3 regions of the uncultured Paraglaciecola sp. genome follow, and region 2 is predicted to be linked to each of the others. Evidence: predicted binding sites of a transcription regulator. Region 2 holds the regulator's gene; each other region holds the start of a gene.

Region 1 (10,991 bases), on a different contig from region 2:
TACGCTGATATGTTAGCTGTGATGAAGGTTGCTAGGGCTGACTTGCTTATTGATAATTCACAGAATTGCCAGGTTGTTATAAAAATTAACCCATATGATTGGTTTTTAATACAAACAGGCCATTAATATAGCAATAAAATATGCATGTATGGAGATAGAATAAGAACAGAGTTAACGTTTAAATTTTCACTATGTATTCACAGCAATTAATGTGCGTGCATAACTCATAATAAGCGTTCATACAACACAGTGTTGGCTACATAAATGTCAACATAACCTTCATACAACTAACAGTTGATTATCACTGCAAAAAAGTGAGAGCAGGTCAGGCTATGGGTAGAATGCATATTGTTGTTTTATCTTTTTTCAATTCAGGAGAGTTAAATGTTCAGTCACGTTATGTTAGGTGCTAACGATATACAAAAATCAAAGAAATTTTACGATGCTATACTAGGTGCATTGGGTTATGAGGAAGGCAAGATTGATCCTAAAGGTCGTTGCTTTTACTTCACTAAAACCGGTGTGTTTGGTTTGAGTGTGCCTATCGATGGTGAGCCTGCCAGTCACGGTAATGGCAGTACTTTGGGGTTTGCCATTGAAAGCGAAGAGCAAGGATTGGCATGGCATGCAGCTGGTTTAGCTAATGGTGGCGTAGCCTGTGAAGACGCACCGGGTGTGCGTGATGGCGGAGTGATGAAGTTATATTTAGCATACTTGCGAGATCCTGCCGGCAATAAAATCTGTGCTATGAAGCGTGTTTAATCAATAGCAGTCATGAGTTGGCCTTATTTAGGCCAACGTTTTGCGCCGAAGATTAATATTGCTGCACCTAAATACATGGCTAGTCCGTATACCCCGGCTGCAATGGCATAATCGGGTCTGTCTAAAAAAGTAATAGCAATTAACATTGCCATCGAGCTATTTTGTACTCCCACTTCAATGCCCAATGTCACAGTATCTTGTTTAACCAGTTTAAACATTAACCCTAGCAACAATCCAGTACCTATCGCCAATAGATTTAATGAGATAACAGCCTCTGAAAGTAACACAAAAGATTTTAAAAGCGTTGTTCGTTCTTGGTAAGTGATAGCAATAATCATAAAGACTAAAAATGCCGTAGAAAGGCGCCTAAAAAATACCTCACTGCGTATCGCTAAAGATGCAAATTTGTGCCTGATCAATATGCCCAAAAGCACAGGTATTAAAGTCATAAAAATAAGACCAATAGTCGTACTCAGCAAAGAAAATGTCTCACCTGGGGTATCGTTAAATTGCTCAATGGCAAAACGAATGATTAACGGTGTGATGACAACACATATTAATGTGGTCACTGCGGTTAAACTAACCGATAGGGCTAAATTAGCTCTGGCTAATTGACTCAGAATATTCGAGCTAATACCACCAGGACAGGCAGCCAGTATCATGATACCTACCGCTAAATGCTCAGACAACTCAAAGAAAATAGCGATACCAAACGCCAGTAGCGGCAACACCAATAGCTGGCCAAATAAGCCTACAGCAACGGGTTTGGGTTCTTTTCCGAGTTCTAAAAAGTCTTGTTTAGTTAAACTTAACCCCATACCAAACATAATAAGTGCCAATATTAAAGGCAGTATGATTTGGGTTAAAATCGAATCGGTCATGTGAACATCATTCCTAATCTTATTAGATTTAGCTTGTAATTTGTTGCCTAACTCATTTTAGCTTCTAGCTTGTAATTTGTTGCCTAACTCATTTTAGCTAACAGACTTAATGGCGCTATGCGCGCAATGAACCTAAATAAAGCCCAAGGCCATTTTGGCACAAAGCTACTCGCCACTTCTTTTTCGATGTCTTTGACTATGGCTTTGCAGCCTGTTTGTAAGTCAACAATAAAAGGTACTGTTTTCACTTTTTCGTTGATTTCAGTACGAATAAAGCCCGGATGGATAGTGGTAACTTTTATGGGGGTGTTAAGCACATCGATACGAATACCCTCACTAAGTGACGTTAATGCGGCTTTGGTGGCCGCATATACTGTCATGGCTCTGCGTGCCCCGCGAACTGCGCTGACTGAGGATATAGTGACTAGATGGCCTGCGTTTTGGCTTCGGAATATTTCCATGGCTGCTTCACATTGAGCTAAAGCTGACACAAAGTTGGTCACTGCGGTTTGTTTATTGGCTTTAAAATACCCAGTGCCTAACGAGGCCCCTTTGCCCATTCCTGCATTCACTATCACGCGGTCAAGTGTACCTAAATCTGCAGCAAAGGCGTTAACGACTTCAAATACTTGGTCGTGCTCGTTAACATCTAAGGAGCGAATAAACACCTTAATATCGGGATTAATGATCAACAATTCTTGTTTTAGTGATTCTAGGTTTTCCATTCTGCGCGCACACAAGGCTAAGTTACGGCCCATCTTGGCAAACTCGATAGCCATGCCCTTACCTAAGCCAGAGCTAGCGCCGGTGATTAAAATATTTTGTCTGATCATCTTGTGCATTCTCTTATTATTGTTATTTGCATCGCTCTTCATCCTCTGTGGTGAGGTATTCAAGTTGCGTATAATTGCGTCTAATTGTATCTAAATGTGTCTAATATCGCACAAATTAGCCTATTTCGCCTTGTTTAATCGGTGGGTGTGCATTTTACACTTAAAATGTACGGTGAACGCCACATCTAGATAAAGCATCGTATTCCACTTTGCTAAAGAATAATGTTTAGCCATGTCTGCTTATACTCATCTCCTTCAGTTATTACCCTCTCAGCGAGATCTAAAGCGACTTGTCAATGATACTCATGACCACATATTGTGAGACACCTTTAGCTTTGATGCCAGCAGGCCTTCGGCGTAAAATGGTTTCACGCATTACAGCGTTTTCGTTGAGGTAACTTAAGCATTATGTCCAGTGAGATGCGCCACCTGAATATAGTATGACGGTTGGCTTATCTTTGAGACTTGGGGCATTGCTTTTAAGCCAATGAACGTGAGCCATTACAATCGGCTCTTCGTGTGTTCTGATTCGGCTTGCTGTGTCCATGACGTTGTGTTTATCAGTATTGCTCAAGAAACTAGGCTCTAGGCTGAAAGTTTTTCAGTTGTTTTTTCATCATAGCCAAATAACGCATGGGTGGTAACCAACGTTTAAAACGAAAGGCTGAACGCCCATCTTTATGAGTGATGGTCATAAACTTCAGAGCCTCACTATCTTGGTAAATAGCTTGAGCTACCTGAGCTGCGGTGATATCGGAATAGGTATGCAGCATCTTACTCACAAGTTTTGCCACGCCGGGCTGTTTACTGCGCATTGATTCGTCTAGGTTTGTGGAAAAGAAGCCTGGGCAAGCAACACTCACGTGGATTTTACTGCCTTGTAACTCAAGATGCATCGTTTCAGAAAAACTGACGACTGCGGCTTTACTCGCATTGTAGCTACCCATCAATGGTGCCGGTGTAATACCAGCTTGGGACGCTATATTCACTATTTTTCCTGCCCCTTGTTGCTTCATCATAGGGACAAAAGCACGGCACATTCTAACCATGCCCAATACATTGATATTGATGACCCATTCCCACTGTTGTATATCTTCAAATTCTAAAGCGCCGCCAGTGGCAACACCTGCATTGTTGACTAACACATCCACTTTATCCCAACGGGATTGAAGTTGTCCTTTTAGTGTGTCAATGTCAGCTTCGTCGGTGATATCGCATGGTAAAAAGAAGGCCGCAGCACCTGACTGAGTGATGCTATCGACCACTTTATGGCCGCGCTGTGTGTTGAGATCGACAATACACACTTCAAAATTTTGTTTGGCATAATGCCATGCCAGCGCTTCACCTAAACCTGAAGCACCACCTGTTATTAATACTGTTTTCATTATTTGTACTTCTTACGTTTTAAACGGACAAGTGGGAAGTCATTACAGATACCCGCAGCACCATCAATTGGAGGGGCATATTCATCTCTTTCTTAAAAAATGGGTCACGGTTGAAGATTAAAATATGCAGTGTTTGCTAAAGTCTTTGGCTTGTGTAGCCGTTAGAACTGTTGTGGGTTTTGTTTTATATCTGCGCACTATTTCTCTTTGCCTCTTCTCGCTGCCTATTTTTGGCGAGCAAATACTTAAACATAAAGTGCCAAAAAAACACCGACTAATTTTTTCGTAAACCTTCCTTTAAAATATAACAAATATATTACACTGGATAAACTCTAACGTTTATTATGTTCGCTGACGACTAATTTAGGTCTGTCTAGTTACAATCCAAAGGAGCCCATTGTCTTGCTGAGTATTGTTATCCCTACGTTAAATGAATCCAAAACCGGTTATCTGTCTAAGATACTGGATACCTATATTGGGGTGCTTAATATAGAAGTCATTTGTGTGGATGGAGGAAGTCAAGACGATACTATTTCGATAATTAAGCAGTCTACTGCCAAGTTAATTGCCACTGATATTGGCTCGCGGGCAGGTCGATTAAATGCAGGTATCAAACATGCTAAATTTGATATGGTGTTGCTTCACCACCCACGCAGTTTAGTGGATGTTGAGGGTATTCAAGCTTTAACTAACCTTACCTCCGAGATACGTTGGGGTGCCTTTACCCATCAGTTTTCAATATCTCATCCTCTGCTTAATTTCACGTCTTGGTATTCTAATCATATAAGAGGAGGACGGCGCGGCATATATTATTTAGATCACTGTGTGTTTGCACAAAAACAACTTTTATTGGATGTGGGACTCCTACCGGAAATCGACATTTTTGAAGATACTGAAATATGTTTAAGGCTAAAAGAACAGGCAAACCCTATCAGGTTACCTTTTATCAGCCAGACTTCTGCAGTGCGTTTTCAGGCTTATGGAGTCTATCGCCAAGCGTTAAAAAATCAGTATGTAAAGTGGCTATATTACTTTAAACGCTCTGACAAACAGATGAATAGATTGTATGAGAAAGGCATTGAACTCAACACTGAATATAGCAAAGATCAACAACATAAATGATAAGCGTTTGTTTCAGCTAGCCCCAGGTTTTTATCTGGAAATTGAGGTTAACCGCCTAGCATTTCTCGTACACTTTTTCTCAGCCAGTTCCCCGGGGGAGAGGATCTTCATCTGAGGGTGTTTGTTCAACAACGGTATCACCAAACAACTCAGCAAGCAGAGCTTTTGCCTTATCTGATTTTTGTTTATCAACTGTTTTATACACTGCATTACTGGGTTTGAAATAATCACAAAAGTTAGCCCGTTCGTATTGCTTATATGCTCAGCACGTTCTTCTTCACAGCGGCCTTTGACATAGTACAGGCACATATTACACACATGCTGATCTGCTTTGCATTTGTCACACTCTTCACGTCTTGACATCGGCAGGATGACATTGATTAGCGCTTGGTTACAATTCCAACAGATAAATTCATCAGACATAATAAATAGTGGCCTCTAAAACTGGTTAAATAGGATGGGGTTGCCATCAGGATCTTGCAACACACAATGTGCAGGGCCTGATTCAGCATGAGTTGGGGCAGTGCGTCTTGATATAATGTGTTTTCAATAGGGATCACATCAGCTGGATTAAAGGTAAAATATTCGACTCTGAACATACCCTCAAATAAACCCATCATGTGCACTTTTATTTAGGCAAGATACTTTATCTGCGATGAGACCACATTCTGGGCGAGCTTTAAAACCAAAGTTTTCATAAAAGGTTTGTAACTTAATTATATTTTAATATGAAGGCTGAGGGGAAATTGACCTAATTCCATTGTTTCTCTTCTAGTTATGTGTTTGGGTTATTTTTGCGGGTGCGAAGTGCCCAAGCACTGACCACAGAAAACAGCAGTCCAATCACAAACACCGAGGCAAACATCACCATAGACTGTGTGAAGTTGTTACTCACTAATTCTGCGTAATCCGCTAATTTTGAAGCTGTTGCTCTATTACCCTTGCTTCTAGACACTTGAGTTAATTTTTTGCTTCGGAATATTGTATGTAAGTGGCTGTAAATGTTGGGTTGATAAATACTAAATAAAACCAATTATACAATGCAAAAATATGTGCGGCAATCAGGCTGATCCCTAGCCAACACCTAACGCGCCCATAAAACCTAGAGGTGCAGGCAACGTTTTTGTTTAAAGTCTTTTATCCCCATGATGACGGCTAACGACTTATGAGCATCACACTGTATCAACTTACCTTAGTAAATTGTCTATCCAATATGACCATAAAAACTAGTCATGTGGTCCATTATATATACAAAGAATATAAGTATTTCGTCGGTTTAAAATATGGGTAAGATTAAATTTGTTAGTCACGGTTAATATCTATGAGACTTCATCCATGAAGTCCCTTGAATGATGAATTCGGCTTTAATCGTGATTAACCGAACCGATACTATGAATACTCAAATCGGCGCCTTTAAACTCCTCTTCCTCAGTGAGTCGAATGGCGGTCACTTTACTGACAAGACCATACACCACCACAGCCACCGACTAGCGCAACCACTATGCCTGCAACGGTGCCTATTACTTGTGCGGTGAAAGACACGCCGCCCAACCCACCTAGCGACTCAAGGCCAAATATACCCGCGGCAATTCCGCCCCATGCGCCGCATACGCCGTGTAATGGCCAGACGCCCAACACGTCATCAATTTTCTTGGTTTGCTGCATAACGGTAAACAGTTTGACAAAAATCCAGCCGGCTATGAGTCCTACAAACAATGAACCTATAGGGATGCATCACATCCGAACCCGCACACACCGCGACTAAACCTGCCAGTGGTCCATTATGAATAAAACCAGGGTCATTTTTGCCGAACCACAACGCCGCTAAAATACCGCCAACCATCGCCATCAGCGAATTCATTGCGACCAATCCGCTGATGCCGTCCATGCTTTGTGCGGACATAACATTAAAGCCGAACCAACCAATACATAGGATCCATGTACCTAGGGCCAAAAACGGGATGTTGGAAGGAGCGAAGGCGATCAGTCTGTTGTCTTTTTCACGGCCTTTACGTAGCCCTAAAAAGTAAACGCCTACTAAGGCTAACCACCCACCCATACCATGTACCACCACCGAGCCTGCAAAGTCATGGAAACTGGCACCTGTGGTTTGTTGTAACCATGCTTGAAAACCGTAGTTACCATTCCAAATTAATCCCTTCAAAAAATGGATATACCACGGCAACGATCATGGCTGAGGCAATCAAAAAGGGATAAAATTTTGCTCTTTCAGCAATGCCTCCAGATATGATGGCTGGGATAGCTGCGGCGAAGGTCATTAGGAAAAAGAATTTCACTAAGTCATAACCGTTGTTGTTGGCAAGCTCCTGGGCACTACTGAAGAATGTGACGTCGTAGGCTATCCAATATCCAACAAAAAAGTAGGCAATACAGGAAACAGCAAAGTCAGTAATGATTTTCACTAAGCGTTGACTTGGTTTTTGTGGCGCACCGTACCGACTTCTAAAAACGCAAAACCTGCGTGCATGGCAAACACCATGATCGCACCGATCAGTAAAAAGTAGGTATTGGAGCTTTGCACCAGTGTTTCAACGGCGCTGTTAATATCTTGCATGTGGGCTCTCAGTTTATAATTAAAATAATATGTTTAGGGTGTCTGTGGGTAATCTGTCGTTAGACTGTATCGGCTATACAGCCTCATCACCTTCTTCAGAGGTACGGATACGTATAGCGCGCACCACGTCAAAGACAAAAATTTTGCCATCACCAATTTTACCCGTATTGGCTGTGGCGATGATAACTTCGATGCAGCGTTCAACTTGCTCATCTGTTAGTACAATTTCAAGCTTGATTTTGGGTAAAAAATCTACTTTGTATTCTGCACCACGATAAGTTTCGGTGTGACCTTTTTGACGTCCGTAACCTTTTACCTCTGTTACGGTTAGCCCTGAAATCCCGGCCTCAGTTAATGCTTCTCGCACATCTTCAAGCTTAAAAGGTTTAATTATGGCTTCAATTTTTTTCATTTAACAATCCAACATTTTTTGATTTATTAATAATACAGAAGCTTGCCAATCATTTGAGTGATGCTTTTAGAATCAAAATAGATATTTAATAACCATGTGTTAATTGACTGTTAACGCTTGTTAACTTCTATTTTGTAAAATAGTTTAATCTGAAGGACATCTCGTTATGGACTGGGACTGGAGGAGCGTGGATAATCTGGCTCAAATCGCATAATTTATACAATCACGGTCAGAATACAAAAAATGAACTTATTAAAACGCATACAAATGATATCGGTTATTTGTTTAATGATTATCGGAATTGATCAAGGTACCAAATGGTATGCTTCTGAGTACCTACCCAAGTTTGAAATGACCAGTTATTGGAGTGATATACTCCGTATTGGGTATGCCGAAAATACGGGCGCTTTCTTAGGTTTAGGCAGCGGTATGTCAGACTCAGCCAAATTCTGGATATTCGTTTGTGCGGTGGGATTGATTTTATCAAGCTCTGCTGATTTACATCTTAAGAACAAAGACACAAACCGCATATGGATTATCGTCGTTAATGCTTATCTTTTCAGGGGGTATCAGTAATTTTTTCGATAGGGCTGTCAACAATGGCGCAGTGATCGACTTTTTAAATATCGGCATTGGCTCTTTAAGAACGGGTATTTTCAACGTTGCTGATATGGCAATCATGCTGGGCGTATTTTTATTATTGTTTGCTAAAGATATAAAGGCTGGCAGCAAGGAGGAATAAAATGATGGCAAATAGCCCTAAATCAGATGTATATCAGTCACCACTGGGGAAATTGTTTGCTCGACAACAGCCTAAGGTAAAGGCTAAGCCTAGCATGGCTAAATTATTTTTAATTTACGCAGAAAACGACAATAAACGTATAGCTCACCTCATTAATAAATGGCTCAACGAGACCCAACCGGCCCCTAATGGCTTAATAATAAAGGTTAAAAAGTCTTAAATACAGGTTTGATTGACAAGAAATTCAACCTATTTTGATATCAATTCAGAACAGCTGGCTTAAAATCGACAAAACATGTTTACAGCTTGAATTAAGCTTATTAACGACTTACATCATGAACTTAAGGTGGGCTCGTTATATTATATGAACAATACAACTATCGTATTATAGCTTATGAACCAAAGATAGCGCATAGTAGCGTTGAATTAATGTGTTTGGACAGGTGAATGCCAGTTTAACGAGGCGTTAATTTACAAACTAAGTACACACATAACTTAGAATATAATTATAACTCTTTCCAGAGGATAAGAAATTGTCTAAAAAATTTATAATAAAAAATTTAGTAGTTGCTATGGGAATGACCTGCGTCGCACTACCAGTGATGGCCGCAGAAGAAGAGAACAAGAAAGATGACGCTGAAGTGATAGTGGTGGTAGGTTCACGCGCAGCCCCTCGCTCTGTTGCTGACTCACCCGTGCCCATAGATGTAATTAGTGGTAATGAATTGATGGCTAATGGGCCTTCAGACATGGCGACACTTTTGCGAACGGTAACGCCTTCATATAACGTTAATGCTCAAGCCATTTCTGATGGTGCAACGATTGTAAGGCCTGCAAATTTACGTGGTCTTTCTCCTGATTCGACTTTGGTGTTAATCAATGGCAAACGTCGTCATAAAGGTTCCATTATTGCCTTTTCAGGTGGTGGTATCGCTGACGGTGCTCAAAGCCCAGACGTATCGACTATACCCGCGATTGCTTTAAAACAAGTTGAAGTATTACGCGATGGTGCATCGGCACAATATGGTTCAGATGCAGTTGCTGGTGTAATTAACTTTGTGCTTAATGATAACGACTCTGGCGGCATGATTGAAGCCAAAATGGGTGCGTTCTCTGAAGGTGATGGAGAATTAATAACAATATCAGGTAATGTGGGTTTACCTTTAAGTGACAATGGTTTTATCAACTTAAGCTTTGAGTCTAACCAGCAAGATGCAACGAGTAGAAGTACTCAACGTAGCGATGCACAAGGTTTGATTGATGCCGGTAATAGTGACGTTAGAACACCAGCCGCTCAGGTTTGGGGCTCACCTGAAATTTCAGATGATTTGAAGTTATTTGTTAACGCCGGTATTGATTTAGATGGTGACAGTGAAGCTTACCTGTTTGGTAATTGGTCAGAAAAAACGGTTGAGGGTGGTTTCTATTTTCGTAACCCTAATACCCGTGGTGGAGTATTTGGAGGACCAACGCTTGCAGATGGTTCCGCTTCTATTCTTACCGCTGACTTAACTCCTGGTGCCACTGATAATTCGGCTTGTCCAGTGGTTGCTATCGTCGATAACGCCCCCGATGCGGCTGCACTTGCCTCATTATCTGGTGCTAATTGTTATGCTCATAATCTAAGATTTCCAGGTGGCTTTACACCGTTTTTTGGTGGAGACGTAGTTGACCTATCTTTATTTGTAGGAACACGTGGCGAATTCAGCAACGGCGTACTATACGATTTCAGTGCTGGCGTAGGTGAACATTCGACAGAGTTTCGTATAGGTAACACTGTCAACTCTTCTCTAGGTCCAGATACGCCAACTCAATTTACTCCTGGCGCCTATGCGCAATTAGAAAAATCATTGAATGCCGATTTTTCTAAAGAAGTAGATAGAACATTGGGATTAGAATCGTTAATTGTTTCATACGGTGTTGAACTTAGACAAGAGACCTTTACCATTACCGCAGGTGATGAAGCGTCGTTTAAATTAGGGCCTCTTGTAGATCAAGGTTTTAGTATCGGCTCAAATGGTTTTCCAGGCTTTAAACCAGCTGATGCAGGCTCGTCATCACGTACCAGTAAAGCGGCATATTTTGACACAGAAGCACAATTTAGTGATGCGTTTATGACACAAGTCGCATTCAGATTTGAAGATTTTAGCGATTTTGGCTCTAACTTTAGCTGGAAACTAGCGAGCATTTATGAATTGTCTGATTCATTCAAAATCCGAGGCTCTGTTGGTACTGGTTTCCGTGCACCCACTATTGGACAAAGCAATGTTCGATCTGTG
Region 2 (10,991 bases):
CGATTGATATACAGATTCTAAGTGATAACGGTTTCCTAAAACATATTAGTGGTTTTTGCAATTTGCTGCAGGTTTCTACGTAGCATCGCTCGCAGTGATAGCCACCTTTCCAAGTGAAAATATGGATGTACCAAGAGACGAGAGCCCTCTTTAAGTTAAAAATACAGTTATCACTACAAGACAGTATCTCTCATGTTTAACACAGCATAGTGTTATTCTCCTAAATTTGTAGACACCTTTTATTTAGAAACCGAAGTAAGGTAAAGGTGTTATTAATAAAAATACTCCGATGAAATTTTCCATATAGGGCATTCTCGTCGAACATCGTTGCTAAAAATCAACAAAAGCTTAGGTCAGCTATCAGGTGTGAGTTCAACTGGTCACTGCAACACACTGGTTAAATCGCTCTGCTGGTGTCTCATAGTCTAACGTCTTTCTTGGTCTTTCGTTTAGTTGTCTGGCGACTTGGCTTTATTTCAGTTGAGAATGCTCAACGTCGCCTTTCTGTCGATAAGGATAATTTCTGATTAGTATAAAGTGCAAAGAAACACAGTATAAAAAGTGTAACCGGTTAGAGGGTGGCGACCGCGCGGGACGATGGCGCGAAGCGAAGCTTTTCATTTCTACTTATAAACAAAAAGTGTTATTCAGAGCTTATTATTCCTCCTCATTAAACTTAGTGACGATCAAGGTTTCTACCGCGTCCATTGCTGCTTGTGCATCTTTACCTTCACTGACGACTCGCACTTCTTTACCTTGGTGGCTTTCGAGCATCATTAAGCCAAGTACGCTGTTGGCTGAGGCTTGCTTATCGCCTTGGTGTAGCGTGATTTGTGCATCAAACTTATTGGTTAGCTGAACAAGCTGCGTGGCTGCTCTTGCGTGAAGCCCTAATTTGTTAACGATCACCAGTGTCTTTTCGAAACTAGGCATCAGTTTTGTTCGCGGTGGCGAATTTGTACATCAGGGTGAGAGTTACTGAAATTTTTGGCTAACATTTCAGCAACAAAAACGGATCTATGTTGGCCGCCCGTGCAACCAATCGCTACGGTGACATAACTGCGATTGTTGCGCTCTAAATGGGGTAACCATGTGGAAATTAAGTTTTGAATTTGCCAAATAAACTTAGTCACTATGGGTTGCGAGCCCAAAAATATCTGCACCGGTGCATCTAACCCTGTTAAGTGTTTGAGGTCCGGTTCCCAATGAGGGTTAGGTAAGAAGCGACCATCAAAAACATAATCTGCATCTTTTGGTATGCCATGCTTAAAGCCAAAGGATTCGAATACCAAGACCAGTCTAGAACTTTTTTTACCTAAAATGCGTTCACGGACTAATTCAGCAAGCTGATGGACCGACAGTTGGTCAGTGTCTATATACAAATCAGCACGTTCGGCAATAGGTGCGAGTAATTGGCTTTCTGCTTGGATAGCATCAGACAAAGACTTATTTTGTTTGGATAAAGGATGCAGTCGTCTTGTTTCGCTAAAACGTCTAATCAACATGTCATCGCTGGCATCTAAATAAAGTATGGTCATATCCCAAGTGGAGGGCAGATAATCAAGAATTTCGACTAGCTCATTAGGATCTTTTGGTAAGTTACGGACATCGATGCTAACGGCCACTTGGTCGTATTCATCAACTACAGTATGAGTGAGTGTGGGTAAAAGGTTAACTGGAATATTATCCACACAATAATAGCCAAGATCTTCTAATGAGCGCAGCACTATAGATTTACCTGAGCCAGAACGCCCACTAATAATGATAAGTTTCATTTATCCTAGTGCCTCAAATAACTCTTGGTCTGTTTTTGCTTGGCGCATTAGGCTTAACGTGTCCTTATTGTTTAGTTTCGTGGCAATAGCAGACAAAGTGCCTAAGTGTTCAGATGCTTTGTCTTCGGGTACTAAAATAGCAAAAAAGATATCAACAGGCGCATTGTCTATGGCGTCATAATCGATTGGTTTTTTACTGGTCAATACAATAGCCATAACATTTTCTAGTTCTTGTAGGCGACCATGTGGCAGGGCAATACCATTGCCAATGCCAGTGCTGCCCATTTTTTCTCTGCATGTCAGACTAGACAAAATAGTAGCTTGGTCAATATCAACATCAATTAAATGTTGGTTAGCAATTTGACTAATAAGTTCAAGTACTCGTTTTTTACTGGTTCCTTGAACTGCACATAAAGTACAGTCAGGATGAAGAATATCTTTTATTTCCATTATGAATTCTAATTGTGGTTTATCGTTGACGCTATCAATGGCGTTTAATTTTTTCCTTGTGCTTAATCACTTGGCGGTCAAGTTTATCGATTAAAGCATCTATTGCTGCATACATATCTGACTGTTCAGATGTAGCAAACACCTCTGTTCCACTGAGGTGTAAAGTGGCTTCCGCTTTTTGATTAAGCTTTTCCACATTTAATATTACATGAACATTATTTATATGCTCAAAATGTCGTTCTAGTTTAGTAAATTTCGTATGTACGTAATCTCTTAAAGAATCTGTAATATCTACATGATGGCCGGTAAGGTTAATTTGCATATCGCCTATTCCTTCTTCAATTCGCCTAAAGCAGGCTCTTACGTTGGTTAGATGGTGGGATCATGAGTGACTCCCGGTATTTTGCTATTGTTCGCCGCGCTACCATAATGCCTTGGTCGGCCAACACCTGAGCAATTTTGCTATCGCTTAAAGGTTTACTGGGTTTTTCTGCAGCTACTAACTTTTTAATCAATGCCCTTATTGCAGTTGATGAACATTCTCCGCCTGCATCTGTGGCTACATGGCTAGAGAAGAAGTATTTCAGCTCAAAAATACCTCTTGGTGTATGCATGTATTTTTGTGTTGTAACTCGCGAAATAGTGGATTCGTGCATATCTACCATTTCAGCGACATCGTTCAACACCATAGGTCTCATCATTTCGGGGCCATGTTCAAAAAAACCCATTTGTTGCTGCACTATGCAGTTAGACACTTTAAGAAGAGTTTCGTTGCGGCTTTCAACACTTTTAATAAACCACTTTGCCTCTTGTAAATGTGAACGAATAAATTGACTGTCTGAAGTGTTCTTAACACTTTTGCTCATCGCTGCATATTGCTGATTGACGTTGAGTTTAGGAAGGCTATCTGGGTTAAGTTCTACTTTCCATCGGCCATTTTTCTTAGAAACAGATACATCAGGGATAACGTAATCTGATTCACCTGTGACTATGGCAGTACCTGGCCTAGGATTAAGGGTTTGCAACAGACGCATGGCTTCCCGCAACTCTTCTTCTTTGAGACGAGTTTTTCGCATTAGAGTACGATAGTCTTTACTGCCTATCAGATCGCAGTAATCAGTAATCAACAACTTGGCTTCTTCTAACCAAGGTGTATCTGATGCAAACTGCCGTAATTGGATTAGTAAACATTCTTGGGCGCTGCGAGCGCCTGAGCCTATGGGATCAAACATCTGGATGCGTTTAAGTACTACTGCAACTTCGTCCAGTTCAATCTCTTCGTCATCCATACTGGCTAGGACTTCTTCAGTGCTAATAGTCAAATAACCGGCTTCATCGATAGAATCGATAATGGCCATAGCAATAGCAATATCGGTATCGCTAAAATGGGTTAAACGCATTTGCCAAAGCAAATGGTCTTGAATATTTTCTGTGGTTTCGCCTTGAAATACTTGATCATCATCGCCTGCTGATCCTGCACTGCTCATAGAGGAAGGGGCTGATGAAGCACTTAAATATTCATCCCAAGTACTGTCTAAGGGTAAATCCTCTGGTATGTCATTATTTTGCAGGGCATCGCCGCTATCGACACTATCCGCATTGACTTCAACTTGAGTGCTGTCGCTATCTTTATTATCGGCACTGTGGTTAGTTTCAAGGGCTTTTTCGCCACTACCACTGTCATCTGACTCGTTTACTTCTAACAACGGGTTAGAGTCTAAGGCTTCTTGAATTTCAGCTTGTAAATCCAAAGTAGACAATTGCAATAGCTTTATGGCTTGTTGCAGCTGCGGTGTCATTGTAAGTTGTTGGCTAAATCTTAACTGTAAAGAGGGTTTCATTAACTTCTTATGTTTAATCTGTTGTTGTTATCAGACGAGATGAACTCTTCATTCTAGAAATTACAGCGTGTTGTCGAAGTTATCCCACATCAATCATAAAATACTAATCAAGTTCGCTTGCTTGACAGCTTTGCTGGAAGCTTAATATTTTAAGTAATATTCTTTTAACTATAGCCTGAATTGTTCACCTAGGTATACATCTCTTACACGTTGATCACTTAAAACTTCTTCCGAAGTGCCAGAAGCTATCAACTCGCCATGGCTCACTATATATGCTTTTTCACATACATCTAAGGTTTCACGCACGTTATGATCGGTAATTAATACACCTAGACCTCTATCGCGTAATTGTTGAATTATTTTTTTTATGTCGTTAACTGAAATGGGATCAACCCCAGCAAAGGGTTCGTCTAATAATATAAATTCTGGATCAGCCGCCAAGGCTCGCGCAATTTCTACTCTTCTGCGTTCACCGCCAGACAGACTCATACCTAAACTATTGCGAATATGGTTGATATTAAATTCGTCCAATAATGAGTCGGCCTGTTGTTCTCGCTGTTCTTTTGATAATTCTTTACGAGTTTGTAATATCGCCATCAGATTTTGATATACGGTTAGCTTTCTGAATATTGATGCTTCTTGTGGTAAATAACCTATGCCTTGCCTAGCACGCACATGCATTGGTTGCAGAGTAAGATTCTGTTGATCAATATAGATGTCACCTTTGTCTAAAGGTACTAGCCCAACAATCATATAAAAAGTGGTGGTTTTACCAGCGCCATTTGGTCCTAATAAACCCACTATTTGACCAGTCGATACTTCAATGCTGACATCTCTTACAACTTGTCTAGACTTATAAGACTTAGCTAAATGTGTGGCTTTCAATACGGCCATTAAGGTTGTTCATCCTGTTGGGCTGTTTCAAGTTCTTTAGGCTTTGATACAGGCTGGAATGTGGTAATAACACGGCCACTTTCTTGATCGCTACCTTGAGCTATGATTTGTTCAAGTTCCATATTAAATGTGATTGATTTGCCTTGCACACTACTAGAATTCTGCTTTATCTCAGCATTCCCCTCTAATGATAGGGAGCGAGTTTGACGATGGTATTCAATCTTATCTGCCTTGGCAGTGACCATGCTGCCATCTTCTTGTTGTTGAGAATATGTAGCAGGGTTACCAGTGGCGATAAATATTTCATTGCCTTCACCCTTGCTGGCATCAATTTCTAAATCATCTGCACTGACTTTTAAAGATCCTTGTAGGATCACAACATTGCCTTGGTAAGTTGCTCTTTTGGCAATGCCATCAGCATTTTGGTACAAGGAAGCCAGTTCAATTTTTTTAGTAAAATCATCTTTCCCAGCATAACTATTAGTCGAAAATAATAACGTTGCTAAAAAACTAGTACGGAACAGACGGTTGGTAAACGGTTTTAACATGGTCTAATAACTCATATTTTTGGGTTTCTAGGCTAGCGGTGAAGCCATTACTGTTTATCACATAATTTGGGCCAATAATTTCGACTGGCTGATCTGAATACATGGTCTTTTCCACTAGGTTTACTTCGACAAAATTGGTGCGGATGACTTGTATATAACCTTTCTTATCAAGGCTGGTGATTTCTACATCGGTTTCAAATTGGATCCGTTGATCTTCATATAATGTCCCTTCCTGTGCGTCTACTTTCCATGGATGAAGTGATTGAGCAAATAACAAATAGTTAGGTTGTTTAAACAATGTGAACCCAAGGAGGTCAAAATTTTCCATCTTTTGGGCAAAAACCTGATGATTTATCTGTCCCAATTTATCATACAATGTACTGCGCATCTTACTTGCTAGGTAATTAGGAACCCAAGCGTCTTCTGTTTGCGAGTCTACCTTTAATACTTCTTTAGCAAGCCATCCGGGAAGACTCAAGGCTAATGCTAGTAAAAATAACACCACAATACACAGGGTAACGCGATTCATATACTGGCGCTGTGTATGGTATGTAACTGCCCATGAGACAGCAGGATTAAATCGCATAATTCACGCACTGCCCCAAATCCACCTTTAGTCCGAGTCTGATAGTGCGCCTGTGCAGCTAAAAGCGGGTGGCCATCTTGTACACATATATTACATTGCGACACCTTAAACATGCCTAAGTCAGGCATATCATCCCCTATTGCAGCAGTCTCACTTATAGTAACGGATATTTTATTTTGTATGGCTTGCAAAGCTGGCTGTTTGTCTTCACAGCCTTGATAAATATGTTGAACTCCTAGAGATGTCATCCGCTGCTCTACCATATTTGAATTACGCCCAGTGATAACTGCAACTTGCACACCAATTTTTTGTAATGCTTTGATCCCGTAGCCATCTCGTGTATGGAATGCTTTAAGCTCCTCTCCATTTTGACCCATGTAAATTCGGCCGTCCGAAAATACACCATCAACATCACAGGCTAATAGTTTTATTTGCTTAAATTGTATTATTAGTTTTTTATCAATCGGTCCATAAGGAGTCATTAACATAGACATTAAATAATACCTGCTTGAAGCAGTATCTGCATATTGATAGCCCCTATTGGTTTGCCATTATTATCAGTTAAAAAAAGCGAACTTATTTTATGTTTTTGCATGAGTGTAAGGACTTCGGCAGCCAACATTTCTGGTTTAGCTGTAATGCAGTTAGGGGTCATAACCTCATGGATTTTAGTTTTGTGAATATCTATTCTATCGTCAAGTATTCTGCGTAAATCACCGTCTGTGAAAATACCCAATAATTGACCATCGTCATCGATCACTCCTGCCATACCTAAGGCTTTTTGTGAAATAACTAATAAAACTTCACGCAAATTTTGTTGTTCTGAGACCAAAGGTAAAGATTGCCTTGTGACCATCACGTCTTCTAATTTAATTAAGAGCTTTCTACCTAATGAACCGCCTGGGTGTGACAATGCGAAGTCTTCAGACGTAAAACCTCTTGCATCGAGAAGCGCAACGGCGAGTGCATCACCCATAACTAAGGTCGCAGTTGTACTTGAAGTAGGCGCAAGACCAAGTGAGCAGGCTTCCTGCTCAACTTTGATGCACAGATTAATATCGGCATATCTGCCAAGAGTACTCTGAGGGTTTGATGTCATAGCAATAATAGGCACACCCATGCGCTTTACCACAGGGATCAATGCTAATAGTTCGGACGTTTCGCCTGAGTTTGAAATGGCTAACAAGATATCTTGTTTGGTGAGCATACCTAAATCACCATGGTTGGCTTCCGCAGGGTGCATAAAAAATGCGGGTGTGCCTGTGCTGGCTAATGTGGCTGATATTTTATGGCCAATATGACCTGACTTCCCCATCCCGCAAACAATTATTTTACCCTCGCAAGGTAAAATTAATTGACAAGCCTCTACAAAAGAATCATCGATATATTGGGCTAATTGCGCGATTGCTCGTTGTTCAATTTCTAATACTTTTAAGGCTGATTGTTTAATCATAGTGTGATTCTAAGCGTCGCTGTATTAACTAAATAACAAATATTGATAAGCACAGAAGCAAGTAATTAGACACATACCTTCCATTCGGTTAATACACCTGCCTCCTTTTAAATTAAAACTAAATACGATGAGTAATATTGTCAGCCCTAACATCACGTAACTGTCCCGTGTAGCCGCATTTTCATCTATTACTCCTGGGGCGATAAGACCTGGCATAGCCAGTACCGCCAAGAGATTAAAAATATTTGAACCAATTATATTACCTAGCGCTAAATCATCTTCGTTTTTCAACACTCCTGCAATGCAAGCCGCCAGTTCTGGTAAACTTGTACCAATAGCGATGATGGTTAAGCCAATGACTAATTCACTTAAACCAAAGTAGCGTGCTATCACTTCCGCAGAATCTACCATAAAGTAGGCGCTTGTTGGCAACAGTATCATACCCACTATTAACCACATAACGGCTATTGAAGTTGATACACCAGAAGGAATTTCATTTTCAGTTTCAGGTTGTAAAGGGTCGCCTTTTTCCATATTGAAAGACACCCAAGTGAGTCCACCAATAACAGCAAAAAATAAAGTGATTAAGATAATCCCCTCTATTTTGAGTAACAAATGATCAGACAAGAAATATACAGCCAGAAGGCTTACCAGCAATAACACCGGCATTTCTTTTTTTAGGGTACTTGATGCAATAGAGAGAGGTTTAAGTAGGGCTGTTAATCCTAGTACTAAAGCAATGTTAGTAATATTTGAACCGAGAGCGTTACCCACTGCAGTATCTATATTGCCGTTGAATGAGGCTGTGGCAGCTATCATGATTTCTGGAGCAGATGAGCCCATAGCCACGATAGTAAGGCCTATGATCATAGGTGAAACACCTATGTTTTTAGCTAATACTGAGGCGCCAAAGACAAATCTATCTGCGCCCCAACTCAAAACAATAAGCCAAATTAGGAAATAACAAGCTTCTAAAATCACAAAATTTCACTTCTAGTTTTGTTAGGGATTATAAATAGTTAAATTCAATTGTCGCAAAAAGCAAAGGCTTTGCATATGAATGTTAGTATAATTTAGTGTCGAAAATTTTTCGCACCCTCAAGGGTCCTTGAACCAGATGTATATTTAAAATGGGTTGATATATGCTTAAACTGTAACGAAAGCATGTATGTTTGTTGTATTTGATTTGCTTTTTTTGGATAAGATAGCAGCAAGTTAGACCCAATAATCTTATTATTAATAGATAACGTTAAGCTATTATTCAGTGATAGTTGCATTAAATCGAATATACCTTGTTACTTTTTGTCTTTGTTCTTTTATGCAGAAAACTTATACACTAAATATGTCTTGTAGTTAGGTTTTTATGCTTAGCTCTATCAACAACATTGGAATGTTCCTAAATTAATGGAAAATTTGATTGAAATTAACAATCTAACCTTTAGCCGGAGTGGTAGAGTCATATACGATGATATTTCACTGCAGATTAAAAAAGGTCAAACTACCGCTATTATGGGCCCTAGTGGTATTGGAAAAACTACCATGTTGCGCTTGATGGGAGGCCAGTTGATACCCGACAAAGGTGATATTAAATTTAAAGGTGAGTCTATCCCGGGAATGCGCCGCAACCGTTTATTTGAAGTGCGTAGACAAATGAGCATGTTATTTCAAAGTGGTGCGTTATTTACTGATATGTCGGTGTTCGATAATATCGCCTTTCCGCTGAGGGAGCATACAAAGTTATCTGAGTCCATCATACACACTATTGTGATGCTGAAATTGCAAGCTGTGGGCTTAAGAGGTGCGGCAGATTTGATGCCTGCTGAATTATCTGGGGGAATGGCACGCAGAGCGGCTCTAGCAAGAGCGATTGCTTTGGAGCCAGAGTTAGTTATGTATGACGAACCATTTGCAGGGCAGGATCCTATCTCAATGGGAGTGTTAGTAAAACTGATTAAAGCCTTAAACGATGCTTTGCAATTAACCAGTGTAGTTGTGACTCATGATGTTACTGAGGTATTAACTATTGCAGATTATATTTATATTTTGGCTGAAAGAAAGGTCATAGGTAGTGGTACTCCAGAACAAATTAAAAACAGTGAATCACCTCTAGTCCAACAGTTTTTGCAAGGTCAAGCAGATGGTCCGGTTCCTTTTCATTACCCTGCTAGTAGTATTGCTCAGGCTTTTTTGGGTAGTGAAGTATGAATTGGTTAATCCATTTAGGTACGAGCACCCTTAACCGTCTAGAAATGTTTGGTCGTGCCTCTTTTATGTTGTTCGGAGCCATCGTTGCTAAACCTCAACCTGTAAAAATGATTCCTCTGATTATTAAACAAATACATATAGTTGGTGTGCAGTCATTACTTATTATAGTGATATCTGGCCTATTCATTGGCATGGTAATGGCATTACAGGGTTATACTATCTTGGTTGATTATGGCGCTGAAGGCAGCCTTGGGCCTATGGTTGCCTTATCATTATTAAGAGAGCTCGGCCCAGTGGTCACCGCTTTATTGTTCGCTGGAAGGGCGGGGTCGGCGCTAACAGCTGAAATTGGTCTAATGAAAACAACGGAACAACTTAGTAGTTTAGAAATGATGGCGGTTGACCCACTGCGAAGAGTCATTGCGCCGCGCCTTTGGGCGGGCATAATATCCATGCCAATGTTAGCGTTAATTTTTAGTGCGGTTGGTATTTTAGGAGGACACTTAGTCGGCGTTGATTGGTTAGGCGTAGATTCTGGCAGCTATTGGTCTATTATGCAGTCCACTGTGGATTGGAATAAGGATGTGGTGAACGGTATTATAAAAACCATAGTGTTTGCTTTTGTGATTACTTGGATCGCCACTTTTAAAGGATATGATTCTGTACCCACCTCAGAAGGTATAAGTAAGGCAACAACAGAAACAGTCGTATTTTCGTCGTTAGCGGTACTAGGGCTAGATTTTATATTGACAGCATTAATGTTTGGAATTGAGTAAAGGAAATAGGAATGAAATCTAGAAAGTCAGAACTATTAGTGGGTGCGTTTGTTGCATTAACTATCGCTGCAGGTCTTATGCTAGCACTTAACGTGGCCAATCAAAGCATGTCCAGCAGTGAAGATACATACATATTATATGCAAAGTTTGACAATATTGGTGGGTTAAAAGTCCGCTCAGCAGTTAAAGTGGGTGGGGTAACCGTTGGTAGAGTCGACAATATTACGCTTAATAATAGTGATTTCACTCCAGTGGTGACCATGAGTATTTCGTCAGAGTTTGACCAGTTCCCAGAAACAAGTTCGGTATCTATACTTACCTCAGGTTTATTAGGAGAGCAATACATTGGTTTTCAACCTGGTTTTGCTATCGAGGGTATTGAAAACTTGGCCGAAGGTGACTACATAGAAGACACTAAATCAGCTCTGGTATTAGAAGACCTTATTGGTCAATTTTTATTTAG
Region 3 (10,991 bases), on a different contig from region 2:
TGCGCAAAATGTGTACTGTATTGATATGTGCCAAAAAAATCCCGTGAACAAATAGCAGTTTATGTAATATCATCGCTTTTTTTAAAGATTTTACATAGTTAAAGTATGAAACTTCAGATTGATAACGATATTCACATCGAGCTTTTAGTGCCCGCATTTGCCGAGCGTTTATATGGTTTGACTAACAAGAACCGAGCCTATTTAAAAAAATGGTTATCCTGGTTAGACTTAGTGAAAACCTTTGAAGACACCGAAACCTTTATCGAAACTGCTGTTCATCAACACAACAATAATCAGGCCACTACTTTTGCTATCTTGCATCGCGGTGATTTAGTGGGTGTTGCGGGGTTTAATTATATTGATTATCAACACAAGTGGGGAGCAATTGGCTATTGGCTTTGTGCTTATTACACTGGCTCCGGTGTGATGACGAAAGTGGTACAAAAATTATTGGAGTATGGCTTTGTTGAGGCCAGTCTGAACAAAATCGAAATACGCTGTGCTGATAAAAATTACAAGAGCAGAGCTATTCCTGAACGTTTAGGTTTTTCCTATGAAGCAACCTTGCGTCAATGTGAATGGTTGTATGACCAGCATGTCGATCATGCTATTTATTCTATGTTAGCCAGTGAATATCAGGTTAGCAAGATTAGTTAACCTGATGTGATAGTCAGCCTCAAGTTCAGATTACTGCTAAATTACTAAGGATGATTATGGCGAAGAGCCTGATTTACCTCACATAAACCTATAATAGGTAAGTAAGGTAGTTCGTCCATTTGTGAGTCGATAGTAATGTGTGATTGTTAACTTATACCCAATTTCATCAGTACATGTTTTTAGGGAATTGAGGTTTTAGTTAAATTAATTTGAAAATTCATACGAGACGAGATGAAAGTAGTGATCGATGTATTTACTAGACGTATTAAGTAAACTTCAATACCCAAAACCTAAGATAATGATAATAGCGACCAGCAAGTAAATCCACGTTTTACTTTTTTGAGCCTGGGTGCGATATGAGGTAGTCTGCAACACTGTTTTGGTGGATATATGAATTTTTTTTTGCATAAATTTAATTAAGGTTGTCATTGGCTGAAAATCAAATGTGACGCTTAAAAAATGTATGTTTTATGGAAATGTAAATTAGGATATTGATATGAATAAAATTTCACAGGAAAAGTTTCTTGCTTTGAGTAAAATGTTACCCGAGCTGCGCTTTGAATATGCATTGGCACAGATGATCGAAATGCAAAACCTTTGGGGATTGTATGGTGAAAGTGGTTGGGTGATGCTCAAGGCTGATGAGGATGCCTGTATACCTATTTGGCCACACAAAGAGTTTGCTGAGGCTTGGGTAAAAGATGAGTTTCCTAATTGTCAGCCTAAACAAATTGATTTTGTGGAATGGATCGACACATGGTTGCCGGGAATGAAAAACAACAATACTTTAGTCTTGGTTTTTCCATTAAGTGGCGATGAAGAAGGTATTATGCTTGAGGCTGAAGAAATGATCAGTTGTATTGAAGAAGATTTAAAAGGGCTTGCGGCAAACGATCTTAGCTAAATGCCGATAAGTGCCTCGTTATCTGGACTGGGCGATCAATACGCTGAATTCAATGTGTATATTGGCAATATCCCGACGTTTTCTGAATATTCAAGTAACGGCGGGATTAAGCCGTTATCAACAGGGGAAATCAATGCTATTGGTTTGGCTTGTGGTAACGGTTGGCGAAAAGTATTTAACGTATATGCCAAGCTGCTATTTGCGCTTAATGCTGAAAACATTGTTTCGTTGCAAGGAGCTAAAAGTTGGCAAGATTTTCGTGAGCATGTTTTATTACAAAATTCGTCAAACACGAGTTTATTGTTTTTACCACCACAACTTAATAATATTAAACAGCAAAATAACAATGTGGTGCACATCATTATGGGCAAGACATATGCTAAATCACTAACTTTGCCCCACTTATTGACATGGTTAGATCACGAATTTTCGATAAATATCCATAACAAACTGGTGGTTTGTCCTTATTTTGATTATCGCCAATTATCGAATATTAAAATAATGCGGCTTGTAAAATTGATAAAACAACTGCGGGAGACATAATTTACTTTGCACAAAATGCACTAAGTTGGTGCGCTTGCATTTATTTGGACTTTAAATAAACAAGTTATTTGCAATTTTATTATTAACTTATTGATATCTATGGTCATTAAATTTGGCTTATGGCTTGCTAAGCACAGTTATGAAAGATCATTATTACATCTCGGAAAGATAGCTTGCAAGATACAGCTTTATCTAAAGCACAAAATACTGTGATTCCAAAATTGCGTATTTTGTTGATTGACGAAAACCGCCAAAGAGCCGAGTCTTTAGCGTGGGCTCTAAATAACTCTCGTTACAAAATTAGTCACCTAGCCAATCCACACATGTCACTATTAAAACAGGTGGATGAGATCCAGCCAGATATTATTGTGATTGATATAGAGTCTCCCAGCCGTGATATTTTAGAAAGTTTAAGTACCATTTCTCATTACAATCCCAAACCCGTAGTGATGTTTTCTGGCGAAAAAGATACTGACACCATTAATCAATATATTGAATCTGGGGTTAGCGCTTATGTAGTCGGTGATTTGCAAGCTGAAAGGGTTAAACCAATTTTGGATGCGGCTGTGGCTCGATTTCGTGAATTTCAAAAATTAAAAGTAGAATTAAGTGAAACCAAACATCAACTAGCCTCGCGTAATCTGATTGATCAAGCTAAACGATTATTAATGAAGAAAAAGAATCTATCAGAAGATGACGCTTTTAAAGCCATGCGAAAGACTGCTATGGATACAGGACAAAAGTTGGATGATGTGGCAAAAACACTCATTTCTTTTCTGAACACTATTTAAGATACTAGGTCAAAAGTATGATTGAACCTGAACAAACAGATTTAACCTTAGGATTTGTACCACTGACAGACTCTGCACCATTAATTGTGGCTAAAGAAATGGGTTTTTTTAGCCAGTGGGGGCTGAATGTGAAATTGCAAAAACAGAATTCTTGGGCAACGCTCAGAGATAAATTACACGCTGGATTATTAGATGCAGCTCAAATGCTAGCCCCCATGCCATTAGCCAGTTCACTAGGCTTAGGTTGTGCAAAGGTAAAAGTGATTACTCCTTTAGTACTTAGCTTAAATGGTAACGCTATTACTTTGTCTGAAAAATTACACCAAGAGATTTTAAAAGAAAACAATATTGTTCATGTGACATTGCCTCTTGCTGCATACCTATTGCAGAAAGTCATTCGCGTGCGTAAAAATCAAAACCGTCCAAAGTTAAGGTTTGCGACTGTATTTCCTTACAGTTGTCATTATTATCAGCTTAGAGATTGGTTAGCCTCTGCCCAAATTTCAGAAGCAGACTTGGACATAGTGGTTGTGCCACCGGTAAATATGGTGGCATTTTTACAAAGCGGTGAAATTGACGGATGTTGTGTTGGTGGACCTTGGAATGCCAAAGCTGTTAGAGCAGGTATTGGTTTAACTGCTCTGACATCATTTGATATATGGCAAGACAGCCCTGAGAAAGTCCTAGGATTATTAGCTAGTTTTCAGCTGAGTAAACCTAACACAGTCATCGCTTTAGCCGCTGCGTTAAAGCAAGCCTGTATTTGGTTAGAAAGTATTCCAAATCGATTTGAGGCTGCACGTTTGTTGAGTTCAGAACAATATTTAGATGCGTCTGTTGATGTGATTACACCATCTTTAATTGGCAGTTGCCTAACTCATATTACTATGCCACCTCGTACCATACCTTCATATAATCAGTTCTCAAAATCTAGCAATGGCTCAATTAATGTGCCTGAATACATCCGAGGTGAATGGTTAATTAGTCAAATGAGAAGTGCAGGACAGCTGAAAAATATTAATGTTCCGGCTGAACTAGTTAGGGATGTATTTAGACCCGATATATATCAGCAAATGCGACTGAAACTTGAAGACCAAGCAGTGCAATTTTTTCGCCGCTCAGGTTAAAAAGTACTGGGTTTAGACTTGACTATTCTTGTGTGTGGTTTTTTATGATTTGTGAATGTCTTTAAAATAGAACCCTTAGAAGAAAATTGTTTATATTTCCCGTCTAAATCAGACACCACATAAATACAATGGCACTTTGATAGTGCAAGGTATGCACTCCTATGACAACAATGCTGTGTGATAAAATTGATGTGTATTCATTAAGTTATTGAAATTAAACAAAAATAATAGTTGGCATTGTTACTGCTAAACAGTGAATGAGTGACCTACTACTTATAACAATGATAATTGTCCTCAATAATTAGAAGACAATAAGTGTCATAATGCTTTAAACAAAAAATTGTAATTATACGACGTAGTGTTGTTACAAATAGGCAATGCAGCCCGCAAAGATTTTCCGTGTCCTGGAGTCTTTGTGGGTTTTTTTTTGGCTAATAAAAATAGGAGTAAGAAATGAATAACCTGACGTTATTAAGTTCGTTAAAACTAGCTGTTACATCTCTCAGGCTCGGCTTGATATCAACAATTTTAAGCGGTTCAGTGATTGTAACCGGTGTTGGTGCAAAAGATTTGGGATGGCCAGAGAAGGAAGAATTAAAATTTGGATTTATTAAATTAACTGATATGGCACCGCTAGCGATCGCCTATGAGAAAGGTTATTTCGAAGATGAAGGCCTTTACGTCACCCTTGAAGCACAAGCAAACTGGAAAGTATTACTTGACCGAGTGATTGATGGACAGCTTGATGGCGCTCACATGTTGGCTGGTCAACCTTTAGGTGCAACTATCGGTTATGGCACTAAAGCAGATATTATTACTGCGTTTAGCATGGACTTAAACGGTAATGCCATCACAGTTTCCAATGATATTTGGAAAGAGATGAAAAAGCATGTTCCCCATGAAGGCGGAAAGCCAGTTCATCCAATCTCGGCGGATTCCCTTAAGCCTGTAGTAGACGATTTCAAAAGCAAGGGTAAACCTTTCAAAATGGGTATGGTGTTTCCCGTTTCTACCCATAACTATGAATTACGTTATTGGTTAGCGGCAGGGGGTATTCACCCTGGATTTTATGCACCCCATAAAGGCGACACTAGTGGCCAAATTGATGCTGATGCTTTGTTATCTGTTACGCCTCCACCACAAATGCCTTCTACTATGGAAGCCGGTACTATCCATGGCTACTGCGTAGGCGAGCCCTGGAACCAACAAGCGGTGTTTAAAGGTATTGGTGTGCCAGTTGTGACCGATTATGAAATTTGGAAAAATAACCCTGAGAAAGTATTTGGAGTCAGCAAAGGATGGGCTGAAAAAAATCCGAATACGCATATTCGAGTGGTTAAGGCGATGATCAGAGCTGCCATGTGGTTAGACGAAAATAACAATGCTAACCGTCCAGAAGCAGTGAAAATTCTATCTAAGAGTCAATATGTTGGAGCGGATTACGAGGTTATCGCAAACAGCATGACAGGTACCTTTGAGTACGAAAAAGGCGATAAACGCGATGTGCCGGACTTCAATGTGTTCTTCCGTTATAACGCAACTTATCCCTTCTACAGCGATGCTATCTGGTATTTGACGCAAATGCGCCGCTGGGGACAAATTTCTGAGCCTAAACCTGATTCTTGGTACAAAGATATAGCCAAACAAGTTTACCGTCCTGATATTTATGCTCAAGCCGCTAAAGCTTTGATTACAGAAGGTAAAGCCAATGCGGTTGACTTCCCTGAGTTTGCAACAGAAACAGGTTTTAAACCTCCTCAGACAGAATTTATTGACAAAATTGTGTATGACGGTAGTCAACCTAATGCTTATTTAGAAAAATTTGCTATCGGTCTTAAAAATGACACTAAAATCTAACTAGCTATGTAAGCAGACTGGGGCAGGATGCCCCATCTAGCGTGGAGTGTTCCAGATGAGTAAACAACAAACGGTTCCTATTATTTTTAATCACGTGAGAGACATGAACTGGCCAACCCTTAATCAATTCTTAACTGCCACAGCACTGCCTATTGTTGGAATTGTAATATTCCTCGGGTTATGGAGCTTAATGGCAAAAAATATTGATACGTCTTTGGGTCAGTTCCCTGGACCAGGCTCTGTATGGCAGCAGACGAAAGTATTAGTGGCTGAGCACAATACGCAGATGGACAAGGCCGACAAGTTTTATGCTCGTCAAGATGACCGTAATGCCGCACGTGTTGCAAAAGACCCAAGCTATGAGCCTAAAATTAGAGCTTTTACTGGTGCGCCGACTTTTTTTGAGCAAATCTGGACCAGTTTATATACTGTGATGGTGGGGTTTATTGTGGCCTCACTGTTAGCCATTCCTCTTGGGATTTTATGTGGTTTAAGTAAAAATGCTTATACGGCTATTAATCCTCTGATCCAACTATTCAAACCAGTTTCACCTTTAGCGTGGTTGCCTTTGGTCACTATGGTGGTAAGTGCGGTGTATGTCAGCTCTGATCCCATGTTTTCTAAATCCTTTATTACATCAGCCGTGACGGTTTCATTGTGCTGTTTGTGGCCGACTTTAATTAATACTGCTGTTGGTGTATCAAGTATTGATAAAGACTTACTTAACGTAAGTAAAGTACTGCGTCTTAACGGCTTGTCTCATGTGACTAAAATAGTCTTGCCTTCTTCTATTCCAGCCATATTTACTGGCTTACGTTTATCCCTAGGGATTGGTTGGATGGTACTAATTGCTGCAGAAATGCTTGCCCAGAACCCGGGTCTAGGTAAGTTTGTTTGGGATGAATTTCAAAATGGCAGTTCCGAATCATTAGCCCGTATCATGGTGGCAGTATTAACTATTGGTGTGATTGGATTTGCCTTAGACAGATTAATGTTAGCGCTACAGAGAAAGTTTAGTTGGGATAAGAGCGCGGTATTGCGTTAAGTCACTCGTTTAGACAGCTAGTATCAAAAAGTATATTTGAGGATAAAGTAATGAGTAACAAGCATCATTTAGAGCTGACACAAGTAGGGATGGAATTCCCAACAGCTAAGGGGCCATTTAACGCTTTGCAAGACGTTAACCTACGGATCGATAAAGGGGAGTTTATTTCATTAATTGGTCACTCTGGTTGCGGTAAGTCTACAGTTTTGAACATTGTCGCGGGTTTATATGAAGCCACTAAAGGTGGTGTTATCTTGGATAATCAAGAAGTAAACGAACCAGGCCCAGAGCGAGCCGTGGTATTTCAGAATCACTCGTTATTACCTTGGTTAAGTGCTTATAAAAATGTTGAACTGGCGGTTAAACAAACCCCAAATGGTCGCTCAAAAAAGGAAATGAAAGAGTGGGTTGAACATAACCTAGAACTGGTTCATATGAGTCATGCTGCTGACAAGTTACCCGCTGAAATATCAGGTGGTATGAAACAGCGTGTTGGTATTGCACGAGCATTAGCAATGGAGCCTAAAGTATTATTGATGGATGAGCCTTTTGGAGCGCTTGATGCCTTAACTCGTGCCCACCTTCAAGACTCAGTTATGGAAATTCATGCGCAGTTAGGTAATACCGTTATTATGATTACCCATGATGTGGATGAAGCTGTGTTACTTTCAGACCGAATTGTAATGATGACTAATGGCCCTGCGGCATCTATTGGTGAGATTTTACCTATCGAATTAGACAGGCCCAGGAACCGCATCGAATTAGCGGATAACCAGCAATACAATCACTATCGTCACGAGGTACTAAAGTTTTTATACGAAAAACAGCGCAAGGTGGAATCCGTTGATGAACACCGTAAAAATCGATCCAAAAATAAGGTAGAGGCGACTCAAAGTAATGTGGCCTAGTCACAAAAGAATAACCACTTAGTCCTAACTTTTTATTTAATAAATTTAATAGCTACTTACAGAACTCGTTCTGTGACAAGAAACAGTTATGCTTAAAATTAGAGAGAGAACCATGAAAATAAACAATAATAAAATGAATAAGCAAGCTATCAACATTGCTTTAGCAACCTTAATTATTGGTAGTGCGACTAGCCAGATGGCCTTCGCTGAAGGCTTGTCTGAAGCTCTGTCATCAGGCAAAGCAAGTGTTGATTTTAATTTGCGTTATGAAGATGTTGAACAAGATAACGCCTTGGATGATGCCAGTGCACTAACATTGCGCACCTTGTTAGCCTATGACACAGGAAGCTATAAAGGGTTTTCAGCTAAAATAGAAATGGAAGATACCCGGATTGTTTTAGGCCAAGGTGATTACACAGTTGGACCAAGTGGCTATAACCTGGGTCAATATTCGGTCATCGCTGATCCTGAACACACCGAATTGGATCAAGGTTATATTCAGTATAAAAACGGTACTTTTAGCACAAAGTTAGGTCGTCAAGTTATCACTATGGATGGGCATAGGTTTGTTGGCCATGTTGGCTGGCGTCAAGATAGGCAAACCTTTGATGCTTTGTCTGCTAAATATGCTCCTGTAAAAGACCTAACCTTGCAATATGCTTATATTACTCAACGAAACCGTATCTTTGCACAAGACGCTGATTTGAATGCGAAAGACCATTTAATCAACGCGTCATATAAAACATCAGTGGGAACATTGACCGGTTATGGCTATTTGCTTGAAGTTGATAATAGTACTGCGAATGCTTTAAATACCTTTGGTGTTAGCTTTGCAGGAAGCACTAAAGCGGGAGATACAAAAATATTGTATCGCGCAGAGTATGCTAGCCAGAGCAGTGAGACTGCGGCGGCTGATTATGATGTTGATTATATAAATTTTGAAGCCGGAGCTGTGTTTAGCGGTATCACCGCTAAAGTGGGTTATGAAGTGCTGGGTTCTGATGATGGTGCTTTTGGGTTTTCTACACCTCTAGCCACACTCCACAAGTTTAACGGTTGGTCTGATCAGTTTTTAGGCACACCTTCACAAGGTTTAGTTGATACTAATATCACATTTGCAGGTAAGGCATTGGGGGGAGGGTGGAAAGTGATCTATCACAACTTTGAAGCTGATGATGCCAGTGTTACTGTCAGTGATTTAGGCAGTGATACTGTCAGTGATTTAGGCAGTGAACTCAACTTGTCTTATGTGAAAAAATTCGGCAAACATTACTCTGCAGGCATTAAATATGCCGCTTATTCTGCAGGTGATATTAAAGTCGATGCAGATAAACTTTGGGTATGGCTAGGCGCCAAATTTTAACCATTTTGAGTGGTGTATATAAAAGGGCCAACATTTCAACAATGTTGACCCTTTTTGATACCTGATTTAACAAGAAATTAGATTTATAAGAATAAACACCTTAGGGCTTATGGGTTATTCGATTATCCAGACTGAGCCAACCTGTACCTATGCTGGAAACCATTAGCAGTCCAGCCATTATTCCCATGTTTTTAAAGAAATTTTGCGTTTCGTGAGTACGTGCTAATCCTTCAGCCATAGTCCAGAAATCGTGCATGTAAATACTTATCACTAGAGTTAATCCCGCTAAAATAAAGGCTGATAGTTTGCCTTTAAAGCCAATAATAATGGCTAAACCTAAAAGAATTTGAATAACAATAGTAACAGGCAATAATAATTCAGCTGCAGGCACACTATGAGCAAGCATATAATCTGTTGTTCCTTGATAATTGGATATTTTACGCAGGCCAGGCAGAATAAAATAAGTGCCCATCAACAGACGACCTAATAACAAACAAAAATTTTCAATTATTCGCATTCTTTATCCTCAAATATAGATAATTTTAGTGCATTATTGCACTAACATCTTGTTAACATAATGCGATAAACAAGAGGAGAATACTATGAGCCAACACCATAAAATTAATTATATTGAAATCCCAGTTAAAGCTTTAGCTTCAAGTAAAGCTTTTTTTAATCACGTCTTTGGTTGGGAATTTGTAGATTACGGGGACGATTATGCAGCTATTATTGGAGCTGGAATAGATGGTGGTTTATACGTTTCAGAACATAACGTGTCTGCGGATAAGGGCAGTGTATTAGTTGTCTTATACAGTAATGACTTAGTGAAAAGCCAAGATCTAATAGTATCAGCTGGAGGCACAATCAAAACGCCTACCTTTGAATTTCCAGGTGGACATAGGTTTCACTTTTGCGATGGAAACCACAACGAATATGCGATGTGGAGTGACAAGTAGTTTTAAGTTACCTATCACATTATTAACCCGAGTTGGGATCGCTAGAGGGTTAGCCAGAAAAGCCACTATCATCGGGCATGTTTTTACCTTCTGCTGCTTGACGAGCAAGTTGGTCACAAGCTTCATTTTCAGGATGACCAGAGTGACCCTTAACCCAGAACCAACGCACTTTATGTTTACCAACTTGTTGGTCTAAACGTTTCCATAAATCGACATTTTTGACTGGTTTTTTATCTGAGGTACGCCAGCCATTTTTACGCCAATTTTTAATCCACTGATTAATCCCATTTTTAACATACTGACTGTCTGTCGTTAGGTTAACAGAGCACGTCTCATTTAAAATAGCGAGTGCCTCGATAGTCGCCAGCAACTCCATTCTGTTATTGGTGGTATGTTTAAACCCTTGACTGAGTTCTTTGCGATGTTGTTCAAAAATCATCACTGCACCATAACCACCAGGACCGGGGTTGCCTAGGCAGGAGCCATCGGTAAAAATTTCTACTTGTTTCATATTTACTTAACTCTGAGTGTATACACAGATAAAAATCATGAATTTTAAATTTAGCGCAGTATAATGCCAAGATTGTTAATGCCACAATATTTTATAAATTATAAAGAGCCTAAAATGCGCCAAATTGTATTAGACACCGAAACCACTGGACTAGATCCTAAACAAGGACACCGCATCATTGAAATTGGGTGTGTGGAAATGATTAACCGTCGTCTCACGGGTAACACCTTTCACGTTTACGTTAATCCTCAGCGGTTGGTTGAACAAGAAGCGATAGGGGTGCACGGGATCACCAATGAATATTTGGCAGACAAGCCCATATTTAAAAC

The links. The regulator sigma-54, encoded in region 2, starts transcription at its own class of promoters, with help from an activator protein. The targets are predictions, from matches to a motif close to GTTGGCACGNNNNTNGNNT.
Region 1: Q0Y52_RS18230 (P-II family nitrogen regulator) is a predicted target of sigma-54. The motif match lies at 8,002-8,020, and genes of this name have one in related genera.
Region 3: Q0Y52_RS12560 (CmpA/NrtA family ABC transporter substrate-binding protein) is a predicted target of sigma-54. The motif match lies at 4,253-4,271, and genes of this name have one in related genera.

Annotation. Positions count from the first base shown of each region.
Region 1 covers NZ_CALSOK010000023.1:16,698-27,688, forward strand. Annotated here, with positions in the region: gene betT (choline BCCT transporter BetT) at 1-8, shown strand, start outside; gene Q0Y52_RS18185 (VOC family protein) at 385-762, shown strand; gene Q0Y52_RS18190 (bile acid:sodium symporter family protein) at 786-1,643, opposite strand; gene Q0Y52_RS18195 (SDR family oxidoreductase) at 1,727-2,476, opposite strand; gene Q0Y52_RS18200 (SDR family oxidoreductase) at 3,055-3,861, opposite strand; gene Q0Y52_RS18205 (glycosyltransferase) at 4,264-4,983, shown strand; gene Q0Y52_RS18210 (hypothetical protein) at 5,063-5,188, opposite strand; gene Q0Y52_RS18215 (hypothetical protein) at 5,364-5,603, opposite strand; gene Q0Y52_RS18220 (hypothetical protein) at 5,759-5,938, opposite strand; partial or broken gene Q0Y52_RS18225 (ammonium transporter) at 6,348-7,558, opposite strand; gene Q0Y52_RS18230 (P-II family nitrogen regulator) at 7,632-7,970, opposite strand; gene Q0Y52_RS18235 (signal peptidase II) at 8,214-8,546, shown strand; gene Q0Y52_RS18240 (signal peptidase II) at 8,518-8,712, shown strand; gene Q0Y52_RS18245 (hypothetical protein) at 8,714-8,932, shown strand; gene Q0Y52_RS18250 (TonB-dependent siderophore receptor) at 9,246-10,991, shown strand, end outside.
Region 2 covers NZ_CALSOK010000014.1:118,874-129,864, forward strand. Annotated here, with positions in the region: gene Q0Y52_RS14130 (HPr family phosphocarrier protein) at 658-933, opposite strand; gene rapZ (RNase adapter RapZ) at 933-1,775, opposite strand; gene ptsN (PTS IIA-like nitrogen regulatory protein PtsN) at 1,776-2,225, opposite strand; gene hpf (ribosome hibernation promoting factor) at 2,260-2,547, opposite strand; gene Q0Y52_RS14150 (RNA polymerase factor sigma-54) at 2,573-4,066, opposite strand; gene lptB (LPS export ABC transporter ATP-binding protein) at 4,235-4,960, opposite strand; gene lptA (lipopolysaccharide transport periplasmic protein LptA) at 4,960-5,508, opposite strand; gene lptC (LPS export ABC transporter periplasmic protein LptC) at 5,471-6,037, opposite strand; gene kdsC (3-deoxy-manno-octulosonate-8-phosphatase KdsC) at 6,034-6,588, opposite strand; gene Q0Y52_RS14175 (KpsF/GutQ family sugar-phosphate isomerase) at 6,588-7,547, opposite strand; gene Q0Y52_RS14180 (calcium/sodium antiporter) at 7,572-8,528, opposite strand; gene Q0Y52_RS14185 (ATP-binding cassette domain-containing protein) at 8,952-9,752, shown strand; gene mlaE (lipid asymmetry maintenance ABC transporter permease subunit MlaE) at 9,749-10,528, shown strand; gene mlaD (outer membrane lipid asymmetry maintenance protein MlaD) at 10,540-10,991, shown strand, end outside.
Region 3 covers NZ_CALSOK010000013.1:111,739-122,729, forward strand. Annotated here, with positions in the region: gene Q0Y52_RS12530 (tRNA-uridine aminocarboxypropyltransferase) at 1-34, opposite strand, end outside; gene Q0Y52_RS12535 (GNAT family protein) at 106-657, shown strand; gene Q0Y52_RS12540 (DUF2750 domain-containing protein) at 1,154-1,561, shown strand; gene Q0Y52_RS12545 (hypothetical protein) at 1,562-2,104, shown strand; gene Q0Y52_RS12550 (ANTAR domain-containing protein) at 2,278-2,895, shown strand; gene Q0Y52_RS12555 (CmpA/NrtA family ABC transporter substrate-binding protein) at 2,913-4,022, shown strand; gene Q0Y52_RS12560 (CmpA/NrtA family ABC transporter substrate-binding protein) at 4,476-5,879, shown strand; gene Q0Y52_RS12565 (ABC transporter permease) at 5,983-6,924, shown strand; gene Q0Y52_RS12570 (ABC transporter ATP-binding protein) at 6,975-7,832, shown strand; gene Q0Y52_RS12575 (alginate export family protein) at 8,029-9,195, shown strand; gene Q0Y52_RS12580 (DoxX family protein) at 9,296-9,712, opposite strand; gene Q0Y52_RS12585 (VOC family protein) at 9,798-10,151, shown strand; gene rnhA (ribonuclease HI) at 10,201-10,662, opposite strand; gene dnaQ (DNA polymerase III subunit epsilon) at 10,777-10,991, shown strand, end outside.